DNA from 2 places in the Lysinibacillus sp. Bpr_S20 genome. Region 1 is predicted to be linked to the other one. Evidence: riboswitches for the same ligand, from Rfam matches in the RefSeq annotation. Region 1 holds a riboswitch; the other holds the start of a gene.
The links. Region 1 has a riboswitch for S-adenosylmethionine ahead of MWJ95_RS23070 (bifunctional homocysteine S-methyltransferase/methylenetetrahydrofolate reductase). Riboswitches for the same ligand answer to the same signal wherever they lie in the genome.
Positions count from the first base shown of each region.

Region 2: linked by a shared signal. The riboswitch ahead of MWJ95_RS23565 (O-acetylhomoserine aminocarboxypropyltransferase/cysteine synthase family protein) and the one ahead of MWJ95_RS23070 (bifunctional homocysteine S-methyltransferase/methylenetetrahydrofolate reductase) in region 1 are both predicted to bind S-adenosylmethionine.

Region 1 covers NZ_JALNLQ010000016.1:32,151-36,937, forward strand. The annotation lists gene MWJ95_RS23065 (protoporphyrinogen oxidase) at 1-759, shown strand, start outside; SAM riboswitch class I at 876-975, shown strand; gene MWJ95_RS23070 (bifunctional homocysteine S-methyltransferase/methylenetetrahydrofolate reductase) at 1,064-2,911, shown strand; gene metH (methionine synthase) at 2,904-4,787, shown strand, end outside.
Region 2 covers NZ_JALNLQ010000018.1:5,191-9,977, reverse strand. The annotation lists gene MWJ95_RS23575 (homoserine dehydrogenase) at 1-464, opposite strand, end outside; gene MWJ95_RS23570 (hypothetical protein) at 1,170-1,556, opposite strand; gene MWJ95_RS23565 (O-acetylhomoserine aminocarboxypropyltransferase/cysteine synthase family protein) at 1,945-3,246, opposite strand; SAM riboswitch class I at 3,363-3,476, opposite strand; gene MWJ95_RS23560 (glycerol-3-phosphate acyltransferase) at 3,789-4,421, shown strand; gene MWJ95_RS23555 (DASS family sodium-coupled anion symporter) at 4,614-4,787, shown strand, end outside.

The DNA.
Region 1 (4,787 bases):
ATCAAATCTGCCAATAAGAAATTTATTTCGTTTAAAAATGGTTTATCATCACTAATTGATCGACTTGAAGAAACATTAACGGATGTAGAAATTATAAAAGGAATTGCCACTACTAGTGTTAAAAAGCAGGAGAATCAATACGCTGTTACTTTAGCAAACGGTAAAACGATTGAAGCAAATCATGTTGTTTTGGCCCTTCCAAATGAATCGGTACAAAGTTTATTGCAGGATGCCTCTTTGAACAGTTATTTTGAACAATTTAATACTGCATCCGCAATTACGATTTATTTAGGATTTGATGTGCCTGATAATAGATTACCAGCAGATGGAACAGGCTATATTGTGTCACATAATTCGGATGTTATTTGTAATGCAGCAACGTGGACAAGTCGCAAGTGGAAACACACTTCAGCAGAAGGGAAATTACTTGTACGACTTTTTTATAAGAGCATTAACCCTGAGTATGATAGATTGCGTATGATGACAGATGAAGAGTTAGCAGCAGTTGCTCTAGAGGATGTAAGAAAGAGTCTAGGGATTGAGGAAAAACCAACTGTGGTTGACGTGACAAAATGGATCGACCAGATGCCAAAGTATGATTTGGCGCACCGTGAAGCATTGCAAGGTCTCGTACAAGAGCTTGAGAAAAACTATCCAAATTTATCAATAGCGGGATGCTCTTATTTTGGTGTAGGCATAGGTGCATGTATTCAAAATGGTAAAAAAATTGGTGAGGAACTTGCTGAAAAACTATTGTAATTGTTTAAAAATATATGATTTTTCGTAAAAATTATCCTTTGTTAAGTGAAATAGTCTTGACTCGTTCGTTCGTAAACGATATGATTCTTTTAATTATTTAAAAAATTCATACTACATTCTTATCAAGAGAAGCAGAGGGACTGGCCCTATGAAGCTTCAGCAACCAACTTATTGTCAGGTGCTAAATCCAGAAGACAGCTGTGTCGAAGATGAGAAGGAAAACAATTACGAAACGTTAAAGCCTTCTTTTTTTGTGAAAGAAGGCTTTTTTTATTTTAAAGATAAGGGAAGAGAGGCTGGTTTTATGGGATTGCTTGAAAGGTTGAAAACGCATGTTCTTACAGCAGATGGTGCAATTGGTACAGTTTTATACGGCTATGGCTTGGAGTACTGCCATGAGGAAATGAATGTACAGAGACCGGAATTAATTGAAAAGATCCATAGAGAGTATATAGCAGCTGGTGCCGATATTATTCAAACGAACACTTACGGAGCTAACGCCATAAAATTAGCCCGTTATGGACTTGAATCTCGTGTACAGCAATTTAATGAAGCTGCTATAACGATTGCTAAACGAGCAGCAGCAGATGGAGGACAATTTGTTTTAGGTACTATTGGGGGAATCCGAGGTATTCGAAAGAGTGATGCAACGTTAGAGGAAATTTTAGCAACTGTTGATGAGCAGGCCTCTATCTTACTTGCAGGAAATCCAGACGGCCTTCTACTTGAAACCTATTATGATTTTGAAGAGCTAACAGCGACTTTAACAATGCTACGAGCTAAAACAAAATTACCGATTATTGCTCAAGTTTCAATGCACGAACCAGGAATTTTACAAAATGGAATGAGGTTAAATAACGCCTTACATGAACTTGAAGCGCTAGGTGCTGATATCGTAGGTGTTAACTGTCGCTTAGGTCCTCACCATACTATACAAGCATTTGAAGGTGTAGAGCTTCCTAAGAAGGCATTTTTGTCAGCATATCCGAACGCCTCTCTTCTTGATTTAGAAGATGGTCGTGTCGTATATGAGTCAGAGGCAGATTATTTTGGCCGAGCAGCTGTAGAGCTTCGTGATCAAGGGGTACGTTTAATTGGTGGCTGTTGTGGTACGACACCAAAGCATATTGCGGCAGCGAAAAAGTACATAGAGGAACTATCCCCGATCGAGGAAAAGTATGCAAAGCCAGAAAAAGTAGCGGTTGTACGCGATGCAGAACCAGCAAATTATGAGCCATTACATGTAAAAGTAAAACGTGAACGCTCAGTTATAGTAGAGTTAGATACTCCAAGACATTTAGAGATCGAAGGCTTTATTGCAGGTGCGAAAAAATTATATGAGGCGGGCGCAGATGTCGTCATGATGGCAGATAATTCACTTGCTTCTCCAAGGATTAGTAATATCGCAATGGGAGCCTTGCTGAAAGAGACCCACGGAGTACGCCCGTTAACGCATATAACATGTCGAGATCGCAATTTAATTGGTCTTCAATCACATTTGATGGGATTAAATGCATTAGGGATCCATGATATTTTAGCAGTTACCGGAGATCCAACAAAGGTAGGCGATTTCCCAGGGGCAGCTAGCGTTTATGATGTCTCTTCAATGGAGCTTATCCAATTAATAAAACAGTTAAATGAAGGAGTATCGTTCTCAGGGAAACCACTTCGTAAAAAGGCGAATTTCTCTGTAGCGGCTGCCTTTAATCCTAATGTACGGGTACTAGATCGGGCTGTCTCTCGATTAGAAAAGAAAATTGAACACGGGGCAGACTATTTTATTTCACAGCCTGTTTATACAAAGGAAAAAATTGTGGAAATTTATGAGGCGACAAAGCATTTAGAAACACCAATTTATATAGGCATTATGCCAGTAACGAGCTATAAAAGTGCGGAGTTCTTACATCATGAAGTACCAGGCATTAAACTATCTGACGATGCGTTAGCACGTATGAAAGCTTGTGGCGATAATAAGGAACGCGCAACACTAGAAGGAATTGCAATTGCTAAGGAATTAGTAGAAGTAGCAGCGGAATATTTCAATGGTATTTACCTGATCACACCATTTTTGCGCTATGATATGACGCTAGAATTAATGAAATTTATTGAGCAATTGGATGAACAGAAAAAAGGGGTAAGTATAAATGGCTAAGCACATGATTGAAGAGCAACTAGAGCAACGAATATTAATTCTTGATGGCGCAATGGGTACAATGCTACAAAATGAAAATTTATCGGCAGAGGATTTTGGCGGCGAGGAATATGATGGCTGTAATGAAAATCTTGTGCTAACTAGACCAGATGTGCTTGAAAAAGTTCATAGAAAATATTTAGAGGCTGGAGCAGATATTATTTGTACAAATACATTTGGAGGTACACCACTTGTATTAAATGAATATGATCTTGGAGCGAAGGCAGAAGAAATCAATAAACGTGCAGTAGAAATTGCACGTAAAGTAGTAGATGCGTTTTCAACATCCGATTGGCCACGTTTTGTGGCGGGAGCAATGGGGCCAACTACAAAAACCTTATCGGTTACAGGTGGAATTACATTTGATGAGCTAGAGGAAAATTTCTATGTTCAAGCAAAGGCATTAATCGAAGCCGGAGCGGACGTTCTGTTGCTAGAAACTAGTCAGGATATGCTAAATGTTAAAGCAGGAACATTGGGGGTATCTCGTGCTTTTAAGGCAACTGGAAGAGAGCTTCCTGTGATGATATCTGGAACAATTGAACCGATGGGAACGACACTTGCCGGACAAACCATTGATGCTTTTTACATTTCGATCGAGCATATTAAACCATTATCAGTTGGTTTAAACTGTGCAACTGGACCAGAGTTTATGACAGATCATATACGTTCATTAGCAGAGCTTTCAACAGGCTATATTAGCTGTTATCCGAATGCAGGCTTACCGGACGAGGAAGGTTGCTATCATGAGTCGCCTGAATCATTGTCACAAAAGCTAAAAGGCTTTGCAGAAAAGGGCTGGCTAAACATTGTCGGAGGCTGCTGTGGGACAACACCAGCACATATTGCTGCCATTCGAGAGGTATTAAAGGACGAAAAGCCTCGACAATTACCAGATGCAACACATGGTCATGTAGTATCTGGTATCGAGCCATTGGTGTATGACGATTCTATGCGTCCGTTATTTATTGGAGAACGGACAAATGTTATTGGCTCTCGTAAGTTTAAAAATTTAATTATTGATGGGAAGTTTGAGGAAGCAGCAGAAATTGCACGTGCTCAAGTGAAAAATGGAGCACATGTTATCGATATTTGTTTAGCAAATCCTGACCGTGATGAACTAGAGGATATGCGCGGCTTTATGCAGGAGGTTGTAAAAAAAGTAAAAGTACCTCTCGTTATTGACTCTACAGATGAAAAAGTAATTGAGGAAGCACTTAAGTTTTCTCAAGGGAAGGCCATCATTAATTCGATTAACTTAGAGGATGGTGAGGAGCGCTTTGACGCAGTTTTACCACTAGTGAAAAAATATGGTGCCTCTTTAGTTGTAGGTACGATTGATGAGCAAGGCATGGCAATTGATCGACATCGCAAGCTAGAGATTGCTGAACGTTCCTATAAATTGTTAACAGAAAAGTGGGGTATTGCTCCTGAAGATATTATCTTTGACCCACTAATGTTCCCAGTAGGAACGGGAGATGAGCAGTATATTGGCTCGGCACTTGAAACGGTAGAAGGAATTCGCTTGATTAAAGAAAAAATGCCGCGTACATTAACGGTACTTGGTGTAAGTAATATTTCATTCGGATTACCACCAGTAGGTCGTGAAGTATTGAATGCCGTGTATTTATATCACTGTACACAGGCTGGTTTAGATTATGCAATTGTTAATACGGAGAAGCTAGAACGTTATGCATCTATTCCTGAGGCAGAGATTAAGCTAGCAAATGATTTACTCTTTCATACAAACGATGAAACATTAGCTGTCTTTACAGATTTCTATCGTGATAAAAAGAAGGAAAAAACAGAGGCAGATATTCCGAAAACAGTAGAAGGT
Region 2 (4,787 bases), on a different contig from region 1:
CCCTGAATTCGACTAACATCATTGACAAGCAAAATATTTTTCATCGTTTTAATAACTGGTACACCACCAGCAGTTGTTGCCTCAAATCCTACAAAAACACCGTTTTCTTTTGCAAGATCCTGTAGCTCTAAACCTCGCTTTGCAAACATTACTTTATTAGCTGTGATGACATGACATTTATGTTCAACAGCACGCTTTAAGTAAGTAAATGCTGGCTCCTCATTGACGATCGCCTCAAAAACCACCTGCATACCTGGTTCTGCTAAGACTTCATCCATACTAGTTGTCATTAAATGCGCTGTCCCTGGTACACGTTCACGGCTAGTGTCTGTAACTAAAATTTTTGCTACTTCTAGCTCAATTCCTAATTTATTTTTAAGCTCTTCACGCTTTTCATTTAAAATATGGTAAATTCCTTGACCTACCGTTCCAAATCCTAATATAGCTGCCTTTATAGTTGCCATTTGTGTTATTCCCTCCAACTTACATTCCGCAGTTTCATTATAATTATTTCGTCTCAGCTTAATTCGTACAGATTTTGAATTGTGCGCCGACTTTACAAAGCAGGTCAGTTTGCAGTGTTTCTAATACTTCGTCTACAAACAGATATTTAGTCATGGCGTTTCACTTTCACTACAAAAATATTCTGAAAGAAGATACAAAATCGTGAAACACACAAATTCAAATAATTCGAAATTCAACTTAAAGAAAATTGTAACGTAAATACATACATTGCACAAGGGAAATCTCCCTAGTGTGGACATTTGTTTTCTTCAGACGTGCAAAGGAAATCGTTTTCATCCCTTTTATTATATGATTTTTCACTTGATCTATAATAATTGAACAAATATTGACGATTCTTTATAAACAAATAAGGATCATCACCATAGCGTAGGGTTGATTTCCGTCGCGGCTGGCGCTTTCTTACCTTCACTACAATCAACTTATATTTGATATAAATTTTAATAAATGTCATCCACAACTTTTGACGATGATCCCAAAATAAATACCTTTCTTCTATTATATGTATGTAAAATACGTTCATAAAAACTGTTCTTTTGAAATATATGAAAAAAAATTTTTTCAATTATGCCAGTCTATCTTCTCATCTATTTAAAAAGCTCATTCCCTGTAGCAGCAGAGAATGAGCTAAAATATATGAGGGATAATTAACTAGCTTTGGCTAGCAATTTATAACGATAATGTGTTAAAGCTTGTTGCACCAGTATTATCTCCTCCTGCGTAAAGTTAGGTATTGCATACGTACGTTCAACTAATTGAAATGTGCCGTATTTTAAGTAATACTCTGTCGCAGGTAGAGGAATATGACTTGCTCCATAGCTTTCATAAGCTTCGAAAACTTCTTTTACTGTATAGACTTCCTCATTGACATAAACAATCTCCTCAAAAGCAGAATGTCCAAATCTCTCTTGCCATTTACTCTCAACTGACGCAAGTATGTTTTGAATGGACATGTTGTTCACAAACACATGACCTTCATTTAACTCATAAATAAGATAAGATGCAATGTTTTGCGCACTATACACATTTCCCATTTAAAACACTCCTTTATCATCAGTTTTGTAGATAAGAGTAGCTACTGGCTGAGCAACTACTCCTCTTGATATATATTCAAAAGTGGGGGAGCACTTATGAAACTAAGTTAGTTTGATTTGCTGTACCGATCAACAAGTCGGTGCTACAAATACCTCGGATTGGTTCAGGTTGGTAGCCATTCGAACACTTTTCTTATTTCCTAGTATAAAGCAAGGAATTAAATAAGTCAATAATACTTATAAAATTACTAGGTATTAATGTTAAAGAACATCCTTACGTTCACCAAATGAGGCGAGCGGATGATGCAGCAACGTTTTACGCATTACCGGATGAGGCCTATCGAATGAGAAAATACGTAAACGCTACAACATTAGCCAATGTTTTTTATTAAGCTTCTACTTGTTGTTGTGAAGCTGTTACCTGTTCAATAGCTTGTTCTAAATCTGCAATAATGTCCTCTACTGCCTCAAGACCGATGGATAAGCGAATGAGCGACTCGGTTACACCAGTTTGGATTAGTTCTTCAGCGGAAAGTTGCTGATGTGTAGTAGACGCAGGGTGAATAATTAATGATTTGGCATCCCCTACATTTGCTACGTGCGAGAATAATTTCACACTATCAATTAATTTACGCCCCGCCTCACGTCCACCTTTAATACCAAATGTAAGCACTGAACCAAAGCCGTTTCTCAAATATTTTTTGGCTAAATCATGGGTAGGGAAATCTTCTAAGCCATTGTAATTTACATATTCCACAGATGGGTGGTTTCGTAAATATTCGGCTACCGCTAATGCATTTTCATTGTGTTTAGGAATACGCAAATGAAGCGTTTCTAAACCCTGCAATAAATTAAATGCTGCATCTGCACTTAATGTTGGTCCAAAGTCGCGTAGTAATTGCACTCGCAGTTTTGTGGCAAATGCAGCCTCTGCTGTATCAATACCATAACGCAAACCGTGATAAGAAGCATCTGGCTCCGTAAAGCCTGGGAAACGTCCACGTGTCCAATCAAACTTTCCTGCATCTACTACAACGCCACCTAAAGTTGTACCATGGCCACCAATCCATTTTGTTGCGGAATGAACAACAATATCTGCACCGAAATCAATCGGTGTAGAGCCGTACGGTGAAGCAAATGTGCTATCAATAATTAATGGCAAGCCGTTTTCATGTGCTATATTAGCTACCGCTTCAATATCTAATACCTTTAAACTTGGATTACCGTAAATTTCAGCGAATACCGCTTTTGTTTTATCCGTAATAGCTGCGCGGAAATTTTCTGGATTTGTTTCGTCTACGAAAATTGTTTTAATACCGTAGTTTGGTAGTGTGTTGGCGAATAAATTATAAGTACCTCCGTATAAAGAGCTACCCGCGACAATTTCATCACCTGCGCCAGCTAGATTTAAAATGGAAAACGCAATAGCCGCTGCACCAGATGAAAGTGCTACTGCTGCTGTACCGCCTTCTAATAAAGCGACGCGTTTTTCAAAAACATCTACAGTTGGGTTTGTAATTCGCGTGTAAATATTGCCAGCTTCCTCTAAGGCAAATAGACGTTGCGCATGAGCAGTGTCTTTAAAAACAAATGCCGTTGAGCGATATACGGGTACTGTACGAGATCCTGTTACCGGGTCTGGCTCTTGGCCACCGTGTAACAGCAATGTTTCTGGTTTAAAATTTGTCATTGTATACCTCCAAATGGTTATTTTTTTACGATGGTACCGGAGATGAGGAGGATTTTTCAGTAGAAAACAAAAACCCTCTTCAGCTAAGAAGAGGGTTGCGGTTGCAAGTTTTCCTCCCCTTATCTGCCAGATCCAAGTAAGAATCTGTAGGAATTAGCACCTTAGCAAGTTCGTCACTTACTGGTTGCCGGGCATCATAGGGCCTATCCCTCCGCCGCTCTTGATAAGAGTATGAGATTCAATTTCCATCGTTGTTACACAGTATAAACATAGACTTTTTCTCTGTCAACACTAAAATTTTATTTTTTCCGAAACTTCTGTATGCTTTTTTACGTAATACCAACGCATACACTATTTTAGTGTTTACTCTTCTCATCAAAACGTAGGGTTGATTTCCGTTCCGATTGGGCACTTCGCTTTCGCTAGAGCAAAGGTTCCAGGGGGCTCCTGCACTTCACTTCACTTTATTACAATGACGATGTTTTAAAAATATCATCCCTACTTTTTTTGATGAGCCTATTATTTAGAAAGGAGGACCTTTTATGATAAAAGCCATTATCATTTTTCTTCTTGTTGGTTATTTAATTGGCTGTGTTCACGGCTCTAAAGTTGCTCAGTTTTTATCCGGGGTAGACTTAAAAAAGTCAGGTTATGGCAATGCAGGTGCATCTAATGCAACACTTTCCCTTGGATGGAAATACGGCATATTAGTTGCACTGATCGATATCGGTAAAGGCGTTGCCGCTATTCTCGGTACACAAGCCTACCTAACAGATATAACACAATTAACAGAAATACACGCTTGGCTCTTTACCTACATCGTAGCTGCTGGTGTCATTCTTGGACATAATTTCCCATTTTATATGGGCTTCAACGGCGGCAAGGGTACCGCTTCCATCATTGGTATATTACTTGCGATTGATTGGAAAATTGGTTTATTTGCACTCATTTTATTTGTTATTTTATCTTTCCTGACGAACTATTTAATTGTCGGTGTACTTGTATTTTATCTCGTATTTTGCATTGCCACATATTTATGGATTCCTGGAATAGGCCCGACGAGTATAGCCTTATTTCTTGTTGGTATTGCCATCATTTTGCATATCGAAAATATTAAACGATTGACACAGGGAACTGAGCCTAAAGTGACTTCTGCATTCAAAAAGAAAAAATAATAACTTTTGGATTTTTTTGTATTTTTCGTGACCACATATTTTCTCGTAACTGTCCATTATCGCTATAAATAGAGCGTATTTCACACACTAGTTTTCTTTACAATAAATAGACAAATTCCTTTCTTAATAAAGCATTTTACTAGCCGATGTTATAGGAAATAATATCCATGCTTATAGAAAGGATGAAAATGTATGTCTACTTCTGAACAAGCAAAACCGAAACGTAATTTAAAGCCTCTTTGGATTGGATTAGCCTTTGCTTCACTAATTATAATTACATTTTTACCCAACAGTGGCGATTTACCTATAGCTGGACAACGAGCTTTAGCTATTTTAGCTTTCGCGGTCATCCTTTGGGTTACAGAA